3 regions of the Mesorhizobium sp. M1307 genome follow, and region 2 is predicted to be linked to each of the others. Evidence: riboswitches for the same ligand, from Rfam matches in the RefSeq annotation. Region 2 holds a riboswitch; each other region holds the start of a gene.

Region 1 (4,680 bases), on a different contig from region 2:
CAGCGAGACTTGCCAGCCTCTGCACCAGCGCCGTCATATTCGCCGGTCCACCCTCGCGGAAATAGCCAAGCAGGCCGTCCAACTCCTCGCGCGGCAGCGTCGAGCCTTCGATCAGCCGCAAATCCTCGTCGTGGCTCTCGCCCGGCAGCAGCGCCAGCTTGATACCGCGATTTCGCGCGATAACGGCGAGCTGGTCGCAGCCATAGCGCCACCACTCGTAGCCGCCGAGGATGCGGACCAGAATGACCTTGGCGTGGCGGGCGACACTGTCAATCCACAGGTCGACGGACATCGGATGGCGCAGGTCGCGCAAGGCGGCGAGCCGCATCGACGGCAGGCGGTGCGCATCTGCCTTCCACGCCGCCGCCAGCCCGGCCAGGTCGCTGTCGGTGAAGGACAGCGCCACGACATCCGCAGGCGTTTGCCTGAGATCGACAGGCTCGGCGAGATCGTCGAGCGAGGCGGATGTGGTGGTGAGGATGTGCATCGCGGCTCGTACCTGGGGTCAGCCGGCGAGGATACGCTCGATGGCCGGGCGGTTCAGCCCTTTCAGGCCGATGACGACTAGGCGCGAGCGGCGGTCGTCTTCAGCGGTCCAGGCGCGGTCGTAATAGTGGTTGACGCGCGGACCGACGGCCTGCAGCAGGAGCCGCATCGGCTTGCCGCCGACTTCGACGAAACCCTTGACGCGCAACACGTTTTCTTCCTCCGCCGCCGTGGCGACCCGTTGTGCGAGCTCGTCCGGGTTGGACACGGACGCGATGTCGATGACGAACGAGTCAAAATCGTCATGTTCGTGGTCGAGCTCGTCGTCGTGGTGGGTCTTGCGGTTCTCGATGTCGTCCTCGACGGCGAGGCCGAGGCCGAGCAGCACCGACGGGTCGACCTTGCCTTGCGAAGTCGGTACGATCTTCACCGCCCGCGCAACGTGCTTGCCGATGACGGCATTGGCACGGGCCGCGCCGGCTGCGTCCATCAGGTCGCTCTTCGACAGGATGATCAGGTCGGCGCAGGCGAGCTGGTCTTCGAACACTTCCTCGACCGGATCGTCATGGTCGAGCGTCTCGTCCTGCGCGCGCTGCGCCTGCAGGGCGTCCATGTCGTTGGCTACGCGGCCATCAGCCAGCGCCGGTCCGTCGACCACGGCAATGACGCCGTCCACCGTCACGCGGCTTTTCACCGACGGCCACTGGAAGGCCTGGACCAGCGGCTTGGGCAAAGCGAGGCCGGATGTCTCGATCAGGATGTGGTCGACCCTCGGCGTCAGCGACAGGATCTGGTCCAGCGCCGGGACGAAATCATCGGCGACGGTGCAGCAGATGCAACCATTGGCCAGCTCGACGATGTTTTCCTCGGGGCAGGTGTCGATGGCGCAGCCCTTCAGGATCTCGCCGTCGATGCCGATGTCGCCGAACTCGTTGACGATGATGGCCAGCCGCTTGCCTTTGGCGTTTTCGAGCAAATGGCGGATCAATGTCGTCTTGCCGGCGCCGAGAAATCCGGTGACCACGGTGCAGGGAACGCGCGAAAGGGAGGCAGCGGTCATATCAAGTCCTTCAGAAGGTCAAGGGGAGGGATGCGGGCAACGAGGCCGCGCTTTAGGCAATCGGGACGGCCGCGCCATGGAATGAGCCCATCCGTCGAGGTGGCGAACAGCTTTGCCCCGGTGACGAGATCGGCGCCGCTGGTCGTGGTCAGATCACCGAAGACGTAGCTCCAGCAGCCGTCGCGCAGCATGGCCGCGCTGAGCCGGCGCTTGCAATTGCCGAGGCATTCGACGGTGCGGATTTTGATGTTTTCGCTGGAAGCGGCGCGGCGCGTGTCCTCTGCGAGCAGTTCGCCGGCGCGCGGATGAGCGTCCGAACCGGTCTCGTCACGGCAGGACGAGCAGACGATGACGGTAACGCCGGCCGGGGAATCACCATGGCCGGACAATAAATCCGCTGTCTCAGCCGGAAAACTGCTGTCGCGTTCCAAATCAGGCTCCTTGCCCGGAAAACCCGCCAGGCGATCGGATTCTTATGTCCTAGACGGCAGGTCTCCTGGCTCGCGGGTCATCGCCTGGGTGCCGCCTTCCCGGGAATATCCCAGTGGTTTTCGGCCGAGGCTCGTCGCTTACAGTTGCGGGGACAGCCGCGGATTTGAAATCGAGATTTCGCACCGCATTCCCTCTTGGCCCCTGCCGTTGCGGGCAGGGGACCGTCTGGAACGGATTTAGGCTTGTGGAGGCAGTCGTGTCAACGCACGTCTATGCCGCGGCGATATCCGCGAGCGGCCGGCCGAGGTCGCCGGCAGCGGTCACCTCGATGCGTTCCAGGCCGAGCCAGCCCTGCATCTGCTTCAATTCTTCGAAAAGCTCGGCAGCGGTTTGTGGCGGGGCGCCGGGCTCCGCATAGGCGGCATGGACGCGCAATACGCCGGCCGGACGGTCGGCCCTGAGGTCGACGCGCCCGACGATGCTGTCGCCGAGCAGGAATGGCAGCACATAATAGCCATACCGGCGCTTTTCGGCCGGCGTGTAGATCTCGATGCGGTAGTGGAAGTCGAACAAGCGCTCGGTGCGCGACCGCTCGAAGACGACGGGATCGAACGGCGCGAGCAAGGCGCGCGCCTCGATCCTGCGCGGCAAACGGGCGTCGTTGTGGAGATAGGCTGTTTTGCTCCAGCCTTCGACGCTCACCGGCAACAGGTCGCCGGCCTCGACCAACTCCTCGATGCGGCCCTTGATGTCGGCGGGCGAGAGGCGGAAATAGTCGCGCAGGTCGCCTGCCGTGGCGATGCCGTGGGCGCGGGCCGAGATGCGCAGCAATTCGCGGTGAGCATCCTCGGGACAGGGAACCGGTAGCGCGAGTACCGCCGGCGGCAGCACGCGCTCCGGCAGATCGTAGAACCGCTCGAAGCCGCGGCGATGCGCCGTGGTGATGCGGCCGGCCCAGAACAGCCACTCGAAGGCATGCTTGGCATGGCTCCAGCCCCACCAGCCGCCCGAACCCTTCTGGCCTTCGAAAGCCGACGCCGCGATCGGGCCTCGTTCGGCGACCTCGCGATAGATGTCTTCGATATAGGCGGCGTGCTCGCGGCCCCATTTGGCCAGTCCGCTGTACATTTCGTCGCCGCGTTCGGCCCGCTGCATGCGCCAGCGCATCAGCGGATAGGTCTCGACCGGCAAGAACGAGGCTTCATGCGCCCAATACTCGAAGACCATGCGCTTGCGCGTGACGGCGGCGTTGTCGAGCAACGCCAGCTTGTAAGGGCCAAGCCGCGAATAAAGCGGCATATAGTGGGCGCGCACCACGGCGCTGACGGAATCGATCTGCAGCAGGCCGGTACGGGCAAGCACGCGGGCCAGATGCCGGCGGTCAGGCGTGCCGGTGGGGCGCGGGTCATTGAATCCCTGTGCCGCCAGCGCAATGCGGCGGGCCATGGCAAGCGAGATTTTTTCCTTCATGAAGGCGGCATCCGGACGATTTTGGACAGAGAAAATGACCTGCGATTCCGTGCCATGCTAGCAGGGTTTTGGCGGCATCCATGTCAGGAGAGAAAAGTGGAGTAAAAAGTGAAGGAAATCAAACAGGAGCGGATCGGACCAGTTTTCCCGGATATGCCGTCCAGCACCGCGATTTGAACAAGGTTTGACTTGCTTCGTCGAAAGCGCTGCGCTAACCCTCGCCGCGTTGCAGCATAGAGCCCCCTTAAAACGGTTCAGTGGTTAAACTGTCACGCTTCCGCAAGTGGGTCCGGTGCTGTAATCAGAGTGGATTGGCCGCAACGGAAAGCTGCAGAATGAACGCATTGTTGAGTTCGTACCTGCCCATCGTCCTGTTCATCGGCGTGGCGCTGGTCGTCGGACTGGCGCTGCTCGCCGCACCCTTCCTGGTGGCCTATCGCAACCCCGATCCGGAAAAGCTTTCGGCCTATGAGTGCGGCTTCAACTCGTTCGACGACGCCCGCATGAAATTCGACATCCGCTTCTACCTGGTGTCGATCCTGTTCATCATCTTCGATCTGGAGGTGGCCTTCCTGTTTCCGTGGGCGGTGTCGTTCAGCCAGATCGGCATGCTCGGTTTCTGGTCGATGATGGTGTTTTTGGCGGTGCTGACCATCGGCTTTGCCTATGAATGGAAAAAAGGAGCGCTGGAATGGGATTGAACGACAGTTCCGGCACGCTCGTCGCGCCGAAGCCCAAGGGCCTCATCGACCCCAACACCGGCAGGACGGTCGGGTCCGACGATCCATTCTTCCTGGAGATCAACAACGAGCTCGCCGACAAGGGCTTTCTCGTCACCTCGACCGAGGCGCTGATCACCTGGGCGCGCAGCGGCTCGTTGATGTTCATGACCTTCGGTCTCGCCTGCTGCGCCGTCGAGATGATCCATACTTCGATGCCGCGCTATGACTCGGAGAGGTTCGGTGTCGCGCCGCGCGCGTCCCCGCGCCAGTCCGACATCATGATCGTCGCCGGCACGCTGACCAACAAGATGGCGCCGGCGCTGCGCAAGGTCTACGATCAGATGCCGGAGCCGCGCTACGTCATCTCGATGGGCTCCTGCGCCAATGGCGGCGGCTATTATCATTATTCCTATTCGGTGGTGCGCGGCTGCGACCGCATCGTGCCGGTCGACATCTACGTGCCCGGCTGCCCGCCGAGCGCTGAAGCGCTGCTTTACGGCATCCTTCTGC
Region 2 (4,680 bases):
GCGAGGTGAGTTATGAACATGAAAGAGCTTAGGGTTCGACTGGGCATGACTCAAAAAGATTTGGCAGAGCAGATGGCAACGACGCAACAGACTGTGGCCCGTTGGGAAACAGGCAAAACGCAGTTGAACGTCGAGCAGATCAAGGACCTTTGTCTCACGTTGAAATGCACGGTCGAGGAGCTGCTGGGCTGGAAGATTGATGTCGAGGAGTGGCGCACGAGCCCGTTTGCAATTGCCGATGCCGAAACGCGATACGGCACGCTCAGGATCAAGACGACTGTTGGCAGCCGGCAATATCCTATCGATGAAAAGGCGCGTGAATCGATTTTACGTCAGTTGAAGGAACTTCATAATCTTCGTAGAAATAACACAAGCAGGCCATGGCTGTATTGTTGGAGCCTTGACAACAAAATACTCTTGATAAATCCGCAATATGTCCGCACCATTGAGCTTATCGGTGAAGATGTAGAGGAGATGCCAGATTATTATCATCCAGAAATCTATCGGGCTTTGGATGACTGGGATAAGGGTGAGGTTTCAGGAAAGCTGAAGAAAGAATGCGATGCCATCATCGCAGAGATGGGTGATCAGGAAGCCGTGCGCATGGCCTCCTATGTTCGCGTCACATATGACGACGGAGAAGATGAGTGGAACTTCTTGGATGAAGAAACCGCTACGACTTTCTTCGGATTGGAAGCTGCGACCTTTGACGTTCCCCAGTGTAGTTTCGCCGAAGTGGAGGAAGAAGGTTACTACCGAGCGCGATACGCCAACCTTGATCGCGTCGCGGTGATGGAGGTTCCAAGCGACCGTTATCACAGATTGACCGCGCCCGAGGAAGCTTAGAACCATCCACGAAGGGCGCATGTTACATCGTGGTGCGTTTTCAGTACGAGATGACGTTAAGCGTAGGTAGTGGCAGGTAAGAGTGCTCGACCAGAAGCTCAACTGCCTCCTCAATATCGCTGCCGATGTGCCGCAGGACACGTCCACGGGAGCGTGGATAGGCGTGAAGTTCCTGCACTCCACGGTCCGCTCTCCCATCGTCGGTATGTGCCCGACGCCATCTTGTGGACGAGCTTGGCCGCCTGCACCCGGTTGTATTCCGGCTTGCGGTCCGCCTGGGGGTCCGCCGCGATGGCTATCTCCATGTCAATCGGCGCCGAACTTTGACTGCCCGCTGCTTTTGATGATTTGGCGAGGTCCCGCGCATAATCACTCTTGGTCTTCTCCTTGAGGCCCTGTGTCGCGAACTTGTGGTCCAGCAGGGCAAACAGGTCCAAGTCCCCTTCCGCCTGTGGCGCTGGCTTGTCCTCACCGCCCTCGGCTTCCCAATTGGGGACCGCTTCTGCGCGCTCCACCGTGGCGATTGTCCGCCCAAGACGCATCACAAGATCGAACGCCAAACCGTGCGCGTGCACGACGATTTGCCGCCCAGGCCTCATTTGGAGAGGACTTGAGCTGGCCCGGTGGTTTGAGCCGGGTTACCTTGAGCCGGTGGGCTGCGAACAAGCAGTTCGAGACATTGGCCTCGATCACTTCGCAACACGCCGCTGCGCCTGGCCTCGGTGTGCTCCCCCCGAAATCGTTGTGTCATATCACCGAGGGCATCACGGCCAACAGCTTCCACATGGGCAACAGCCTCGCCATTGAGCCGAATATGGTCGCGAGCAGATCACCAACGAAGCGGTCGGAACCTCGGAGCCGAAGTTCGACGCCGAGGTGGTTCGCATGATGCGCTAAGCAGCACCACGGCGCTTGCCGGTATGTTTGCTGCCAGCAGCCGACGAACTCCTATCCTCCTGGACCGCTGTGCGTTATTGCTTTGATTTACCGGCCGCTCAAGGCTTCCATAGTTTCGCTTTCAAGGCGACCTTTGGCAACATGCCAACGGAAATTTAACATAACGACATAAACATTTCTTTATGCGGCGTTGACAAAGAAGCGAACTGCTGTAATTGTCTCCCGCGTCGTGGTTCTCCGTACGGCGCTGCCGCAGCGGAGCTAAGAGGGAAGCCGGTGCGATGCCGGCGCTGCCCCCGCAACTGTTAGCGGCGAGCCAACCCCACTCATGTCACTGAGGCGAATAGCCTTGGGAAGACGGGTAGAGGCTATGACCCCGCGAGCCAGGAGACCTGCCACGGCGAATTACGTCCACGGGCGGGGTGTCTCGGTGGCCGCTGCAGCCTGGCGTTCGTGCCGGCCTGCTAGCGCCTTCCTTGTCACCGACGCCCCAACCATCGGGGTCTGGCATGACTGTCTCTCAGCAAATTCCTGTAGCAACGCTCGGCGTGCCCCGCTTCGGTCGTCGGCGAGAACTGAAATTCGCGCTTGAAAGCTACTGGTCCGGAAAATCGTCCGCTGCCGACCTTCTCACGACCGCGAAGGCGCTCCGTGCCGCTAGCTGGGAGGAGCAGCACGATCGCGGCGTGTCGAAAATCCCGTCGAACGACTTCTCGCTCTACGACCATGTGCTCGACACCGCAGCCATGGTCGGCGCCGTTCCATCCCGTTACGGCTGGAATAGCGGCGAGGTTCCACTTGACATCTACTTCGCAATGGCGCGGGGCAACCAGGGTCAGACGGAGGATTGTCGACACGCTGGTCACCAGCAGGCGGCTCATCGGTCTGATGTAACCGCGATGGAAATGACCAAGTGGTTTGACACCAACTATCACTACATTGTGCCGGAACTCAACGATGATCAGACGTTCGCCCTCTCGTCGACGAAACCGGTCGATTACTTCATCGAGGCTAAAGCTCTCGGCGTTCACACACGCCCAGTCATCCTTGGACCGATCACCTTCCTCAAGCTGGCGAAATCGCCTGCCGAAGGATTCGATCCCATCGCGCTCCTGCCGCGGCTGCTGCCCGTCTACGAGCAACTCCTGCAGAGGCTGAAGCTGTCTGGAGCCGACTGGGTGCAGATCGATGAGCCAGCGCTTGTCCTCGATCTGAACCCGAACGAACGAGCTGCGTTCGAATTCGCCTATGGCCAGCTGTCGAAAGCCGCGCCCGAGCTGAAGATCATGCTGGCTACCTATTTCGGGCCGCTGGGAGACAATCTCGAAACCGCGGTTTCTCTGCCCCTGGCCGGGCTGCATATTGATCTCGTGCGCGCTCCCGAGCAGCTGGAAACGGTGGGTCGGCTCGCACCGAAGGATCTGGTGCTCTCGCTTGGCTTGATCGATGGCCGCAACGTCTGGCGTGCGAACCTGCCCGCCATTCTCGACCGCATCAAACCGATCGTCGCCGGCTGGCCCTTGGACCGCGTCGAGATCGCGCCTTCTTGCTCGATGCTGCATGTGCCGATCGACCTCCGCATGGAGACGGAACTCGACGCGGACATCAGGTCGTGGCTCGCCTTCGCGGCCCAGAAGACCGACGAGTTGGTGTTGCTTGCCCGGGCCCTGTCCCAAGGCAGGGATGCGGTGGCAGGCGCGTTGAAAGCGTCTGCCGAGGCTGCCGCCACTCGCGTGACATCCACGAAGATCCATGACCCGCTGGTTGAGGGGCGGATCGCCAGCATTGACGACAGCATGAAGCGACGAGAGAGCGCTTTTGCCGAGCGCTCCAGAGTCCAGGCCGGCACGCTCGGGCTGCCGCCGTTCCCGACGACGACCATCGGGTCCTTCCCGCAGACGCCGCAGGTACGCAGGGCGCGGGCCGCTCATGCGAAGGGCCAGCTGAGCTATGTCGACTACGAGACCTTCCTGAAGAAGGAGATCGAGGCTGCAATTCGCTGGCAGGAAGAGATCGGGCTGGACGTGCTGGTGCACGGTGAGTTCGAACGAAACGACATGGTACAGCATTTCGGCGAGCAGCTGTCCGGCTTCGCCTTCACCCAGCATGCCTGGGTGCAGAGCTATGGGTCGCGTTACGTGCGCCCCCCCATCATCTTCGGCGACGTATCGAGGCCCAATCCGATGACGCTGCGCTGGTGGCAGTTCGCCCAGTCGCTTACGGAAAACCCTGTGAAGGGAATGCTCACAGGCCCAGTGACCATTCTCAACTGGTCATTTGTCCGCGACGACGTACCCCGCTCCGAAGCATGCCGCCAGATCGCGCTCGCCATCCGCGACGAAGTGACGGATCTCGAATGGTCCGGCGCAAGGATGATCCAGATCGATGAGGCCGCGTTTCGCGAAGGATTGCCACTGCGCCAGTCTGATTGGAACGACTATCTCGACTGGGCTGTCGAATGCTTCCGGATCGCTTCAACGGGTGTAAAGGACGCGACTCAAATCCATACCCACATGTGCTATTCAGAGTTCAACGAGATCATCGACGCGATCGCTGAAATGGATGCGGATGTCATTTCGATTGAGACGTCGCGCTCGAAAATGGAACTGCTGGACGCCTTCACGAGCTCCAAATATCCGAATGAAATCGGGCCCGGAGTCTACGACATTCACTCACCACGGGTCCCGGAAGTCGGCGAGATTTCGGATCTCGTCATGCTTGCCCGCGAGCGACTGTCCGATGCCCAACTGTGGGTAAACCCGGACTGTGGCCTCAAAACCCGCAAGTGGGAGGAGGTCCGCCCTGCCCTCATGAACATGGTTGCTGCAGCACGCGCGCTCCGGGAGAAAGTGTAGGCCGGAAGGTTTCCTGGTTGCTCACCATGTGGTGAGTTACCGGCTGCCGCATGTGGGCCGTGAATGTGCCAAAACGCGATCA
Region 3 (4,680 bases), on a different contig from region 2:
GCGATCCCAGTGACAAAGGCGAGGCTGACCAGCAGCAGCGTGTTGGCGAGGTAGATCGGGTTGCGGCTGACGGCGAAGGGTCCGGTGGTCACCAGATGGTCAGGCACGCCGTTCGGGTTGAGCGTCGTCTTGGCGCGGATCATGGTGCGGATTGCCGTGAACCAGAGCGCGGCAACCGCCACCAACCCCACAAGGCCGGCGGCGAACAGGATGTCGCCGAGAAGATCGCCGATCCACGGCAGCGGGTAGAACAGCCCTAGCGCGACGCTGACGATGATGGCGGCGACATAGATCAGCGGCGGCCATGGGATGTGCCCCAGCTTCGGCTGCCCAGGATTTTGCTGCACGGGTTTCGGGTGACTGTCGCTCATTATTGTCCTCCCTCGATTAGCGCGTTCCCGGTTCCGCCGCCTCGGTTTGGGCGGTGCAGGTGCCGGCGAGCTCGCCAATATGCGCCTTCCACTCCGGGGACTGGTCGTTGCTGTAGAGCCGGTCAAGCGAGGCTTCGCCCTGGAGAGTGTCCAGCATGCAGGCACAATAGCTGGAGCAGAACTCGGTGTCGCGTGCCTGCTCGCAGGATATCTGGCAGGATTTCAGAAAACGCACCTCCCTGGTTTCGGCCTGCGCCGGCATGAATTGCGAAAACAGCCAGACCGAGCCGATCAGCACCGGCTGATGGATCAAATAGAAGGCAAGGCTGTGCCGGCCGATGAAGACCAGCGGATTTGCCCAGCGGCCAGGCGCCAAGGCCGACAGCCGCGTCAGCGCGCCGGAGGTGGCGGCGAGCTTGGTAACCGCGATGCCGGCAAGTACGGCGCCGAACCAGGGCAGCAGTGGAACGTAGTCGTTGGAGCGCGGGTTGGTCGCCGACAGGCCGACCCACCACAAAGCCGGATGATCGAAAAGCTCAGATCGCAGGTAGAAAGGCGCGGCAATGGCGAGGGCCGCCACGGCAAGCGTCAGTAGCGCCGGCAGGCGCAGGAACGCCAGGCCGAGCAGGCTGGCGAGCGCGATCTCGTGCAATATGCCGAAGAAGATGAAGCCGTCGGGCGTGGCGATGCGGGTGACCAGCGATATTGCGAGCGCTGCGCCGGCAACCGTGGCGAAGCGCTTCCAGAAGCCGGTCCAGCGGATTTTCTTGCCATGGGCGAGATAGAGGCTGATGCCGACCAGGAACAGGAAGCTCGAGGCGATGCAGCGCGCGTAGATTTTCCACCAGCCGAAGGCGGTGAGGCCGGGATCGGTGTAGCCGAAGAATTCGAGGTCCCAGGTGAAATGATAGCTCGCCATGGCAAGCAAAGCGATGCCGCGTGCAATGTCGATAGCGGCGATGCGCTTCGACTTCGGTTGATCCTGAACGGCTGCGCTCGGCGTGTCGATGCTCATGGTCTCGCTGTCCTGGTTCAGCCCCGGCAAGACGACTATCACGGTTGCCACCGTCAAAAGAAGCAGGGCCTTGCGTCGCGTTGGTACCGGTCGGCATCAGAGCTGCTTTAGGCCAGAGCCGGAAAGCCTTTGGCCGGCGTGCTGGCGTTTTTCGGACTGGGCGCGGTTTTCGCGACACTCGGCCTGCTGGCGGCGGCCTGCGGCTTCGTCACCTGGCGCTATCTGCCCAAATCGCTTTGATGTGCGAGCGCCGCATGGCGCTCGCGCACCCAGTTGTGGAAGCGGTGCAAGTCGTATTCCTCGGGCATCAGTACGCCGGCCTTGTGGCGCATCGAGCGCAGGCCCATCTGGTTGACCTCGCAGATAACAGCATCCTCCTCCAGCACCTGGGTACCGAAGGCGACGATGTTGTCGATATCCGCGGCCGGATCGGCGAGCGCTTCGCCTCGCGGCAGACGAGCAGCCAGTTGCGATACCAGATGGCCTCGAGATCGCGCTGATAGGCCGCGATGTCCCAACAGGCTGATGACGGCAGCGTCGGCTCGGCCCGCATCAGGCCGTTGTAGGGACCGCGCTCATTCGGGCTGGGTTGCATGCCAGCTTCCTCCCCATCCGCCAGCCGACACCCGGCTGCGAAAATTGTCAATCGCGGCGCCGGCCGACCGGCTTGGCGAGGCGGCGCATTCGCCACACGATCCGGCGGAATTTGGTTTGCCGGGCGCGGCGATTCTGCCTATAGTCGCTGATGTCGTCGGTTCCGTTTGGAACCAAGAGGGAATGCGGTGAGGGCAAGTTGTTTGCCCAATGCCGTGGCTGCCCCCGCAACTGTGTGCGGTAGTCCTCTCCATATGCCACTGAAGGTTCGCCTTCGGGAAGGTGGGGAAGGGCGCTGATCCGCGAGCCAGGAGACCTGCCGGCGACAGGAAACTGACTTCTATGCCCTCGGGTGGAGGGCGAAAGGACAAGACATGAATACCGCTTCCGTTTCGCTCGGCGCTTCCGCCTCCTCGCAGTCGCGTCTCATGCAACTGGCGCTTGCTGCATTCCTCGGCATTTTCGTCATGGGCTTTGTCGGCTTCTCGCATATCGATGCGGTCCACAATGCCGCGCACGACTATCGCCATTCGATGGGCTTTCCCTGCCACTAACAAGGGGCTGACATCATGACACTGTTTCGCAACGTCGTGTTCATCGCGGCGATCGCAGGGCTTGTGGCCGGCGTGGCTCTCGCCTGCATGCAAGCCTATGCCACGGTGCCGCTCATCCTAAAGGCGGAAGTCTACGAACAGGCCGGCGGCGGCCATGACCATGCCGCGGCACCTGCGGCACCGGCCGAAAACGCCGCAGGCACGACGGCTATGAGCAGCGCCGCGCCGGCACCGGCTGAAGCAATGGCTCCGGCGGAAGACGAAGGCTGGGCGCCGGCGGACGTTTTCGAACGCTTCGGCTTCAGCGTCGTTGCCAATATCGTCACCGGCATCGGCTTTGCGCTGGTCCTGGTTGCGGTTTCGGAATTCGCCGGCGGCATCGGCAATTGGCGCCAGGGCCTGTTCTGGGGGCTGGCCGGCTTTGCCGCGTTCACGCTGGCGCCGGGCCTCGGCCTGCCGCCGGAACTGCCGGCGATGCCGGCGGCCGACCTTGTCCAACGCCAGATCTGGTGGTGGGCAACAGTGCTGGCGACAGCGGCCGGTCTCGGCCTTATCGTCTTCCGCAGATCGCTGCCGCTGGTGGCTCTTGCCGTGGCGTTGATCGTTGCGCCGCATATCGTCGGCGCGCCGCAGCCCGATAGCTTCGAAACGGCGATCCCGGAAGGCCTGCACCACCAGTTCGTGGTGGCGGTGACGCTGACCAATCTGGTGTTCTGGCTGGTGCTCGGCGCGGTCGTCGGCGTGGTGCGCGGACGCTTCACGGGCACGGCGACCAGCCTGCGCGACAGCTTTGCCTGACCGCGCTGCCGGGGCACTGACCCTGGTCATCGGCGGTGGGCGGACCGGAAAGAGCGCGCATGCCGAGAGGCTGGTAACGGCCTGTCCGGCGCCGTGGAGCTATATTGCCACCGCGCAAGCCTATGACGAGGAGATGCGCCAGCGCATCGCGCTGCACCGCTCGCGGCGCGGCGCCGGCTGGACGACCATCGATGCGCCGCTCGACCTTGCCGGCGCGATCGGAGCGCTGCCTGACGGCCAGCCGGTGCTGATCGACTGCCTGACGCTGTGGCTGACCAACCATATGCTGGCCGACCATGATGTCGAGGCCGAATGCCGGAGGCTGGCCGATGTGTTGTCGCGGCCGCGTGGGCCGTGGTTCGTGGTGTCCAACGAGGTCGGCCAGGGCATCGTGCCGGACAATGCGCTGGCAAGACGGTTTCGCGACGCCGCCGGTCGGTTGAATCAGGATGTCGCGGCTGTTGCCAGCACCGTGCTTTTGATGGTGGCGGGGCTGCCGCTCAAGGTGAAATGACATGGCTGATATTATCGATCTCAAGACCATTGAACAGGGGGACGAGGAACGCCACCGCGCCAAGATGGCCAAGCGCAAGGCGGTGCAGGACGCCGAGGTCGCGGCCAAGACGGTCGAGAAGGGGCTGCTGATCGTCAACACCGGACCGGGCAAGGGCAAGACCACGGCCGCCTTTGGGCTGGCGCTCAGGATGCTCGGCTATGGCAAGCGCGTCGGCGTCGTCCAGTTCATCAAGGGCAAGTGGCACACCGGCGAGAAGGACGCGTTTGCTAGTTTTGGCGATCGCGTCGTCTGGCACGCCATGGGCGAGGGCTTTACCTGGGAAACGCAGGACCTGAAACGCGATATCGCGGCGGCCGAGGCCGCCTGGGCGAAGGCGCTCGAGCTGATGGCCGAGCCGTCGATCAGCCTCGTGGTGCTCGACGAGCTGAACATCGCGCTGCGCTACGACTACCTCGATCTCGAAAAGGTGGTCGCGGCGTTGAAGGCGCGTCGCGAAGGCCTGCATGTCGTCGTCACCGGCCGCAACGCCAAACCGGTATTGGTCGAGGCGGCCGATCTGGTCACCGAGATGGGCGTGACCAAGCACCACTTCTCCGCCGGCGTGAAGGCGCAGCAGGGGATCGAGTTCTGAGGGGGTTGCTGGGGAGGCAGAGGCGCGGTGTCTCGACCTCTCAAGATTTGGGTTCCTCGCCCGCCGCGAAGCGGGGGAGAGGTGGCCGCGAAGCGGCCGGAGAGGGGGCTTTCGTAGAGCGCGGTTCCCCTCTCCGTCTCGGCTTCGCCGAGCCACCTCTCCCCACTTTCGTGGGGCGAGAAACCCAAGCTGGAACTAAG

Evidence for each region. A riboswitch is a leader RNA that binds a small molecule or an ion and turns the genes downstream of it on or off. The one in region 2 is predicted to bind cobalamin.
Region 1: linked by a shared signal. The riboswitch ahead of NKH16_RS27380 (DUF1636 family protein) and the one ahead of metE (5-methyltetrahydropteroyltriglutamate--homocysteine S-methyltransferase) in region 2 are both predicted to bind cobalamin.
Region 3: linked by a shared signal. The riboswitch ahead of NKH16_RS21845 (CbtB domain-containing protein) and the one ahead of metE (5-methyltetrahydropteroyltriglutamate--homocysteine S-methyltransferase) in region 2 are both predicted to bind cobalamin.

The regions. Positions count from the first base shown of each region.
Region 1 is NZ_JAMYLR010000037.1:31,572-36,251, reverse strand. Features, by position in the region: gene cobN (cobaltochelatase subunit CobN) at 1-487, opposite strand, end outside; gene cobW (cobalamin biosynthesis protein CobW) at 506-1,546, opposite strand; gene NKH16_RS27380 (DUF1636 family protein) at 1,543-1,977, opposite strand; cobalamin riboswitch at 2,016-2,219, opposite strand; gene NKH16_RS27375 (winged helix-turn-helix domain-containing protein) at 2,249-3,448, opposite strand; gene NKH16_RS27370 (NADH-quinone oxidoreductase subunit A) at 3,784-4,149, shown strand; gene NKH16_RS27365 (NuoB/complex I 20 kDa subunit family protein) at 4,140-4,680, shown strand, end outside.
Region 2 is NZ_JAMYLR010000029.1:35,479-40,158, reverse strand. Features, by position in the region: gene NKH16_RS24805 (helix-turn-helix transcriptional regulator) at 13-846, shown strand; gene NKH16_RS24800 (hypothetical protein) at 957-1,406, opposite strand; cobalamin riboswitch at 1,957-2,157, shown strand; gene metE (5-methyltetrahydropteroyltriglutamate--homocysteine S-methyltransferase) at 2,253-4,598, shown strand.
Region 3 is NZ_JAMYLR010000022.1:11,633-16,312, forward strand. Features, by position in the region: gene NKH16_RS21830 (methyltransferase family protein) at 1-371, opposite strand, end outside; gene NKH16_RS21835 (heparan-alpha-glucosaminide N-acetyltransferase) at 388-1,386, opposite strand; gene NKH16_RS21840 (SRPBCC family protein) at 1,605-1,772, opposite strand; cobalamin riboswitch at 2,122-2,318, shown strand; gene NKH16_RS21845 (CbtB domain-containing protein) at 2,355-2,534, shown strand; gene NKH16_RS21850 (CbtA family protein) at 2,550-3,332, shown strand; gene cobU (bifunctional adenosylcobinamide kinase/adenosylcobinamide-phosphate guanylyltransferase) at 3,325-3,846, shown strand; gene cobO (cob(I)yrinic acid a,c-diamide adenosyltransferase) at 3,848-4,480, shown strand.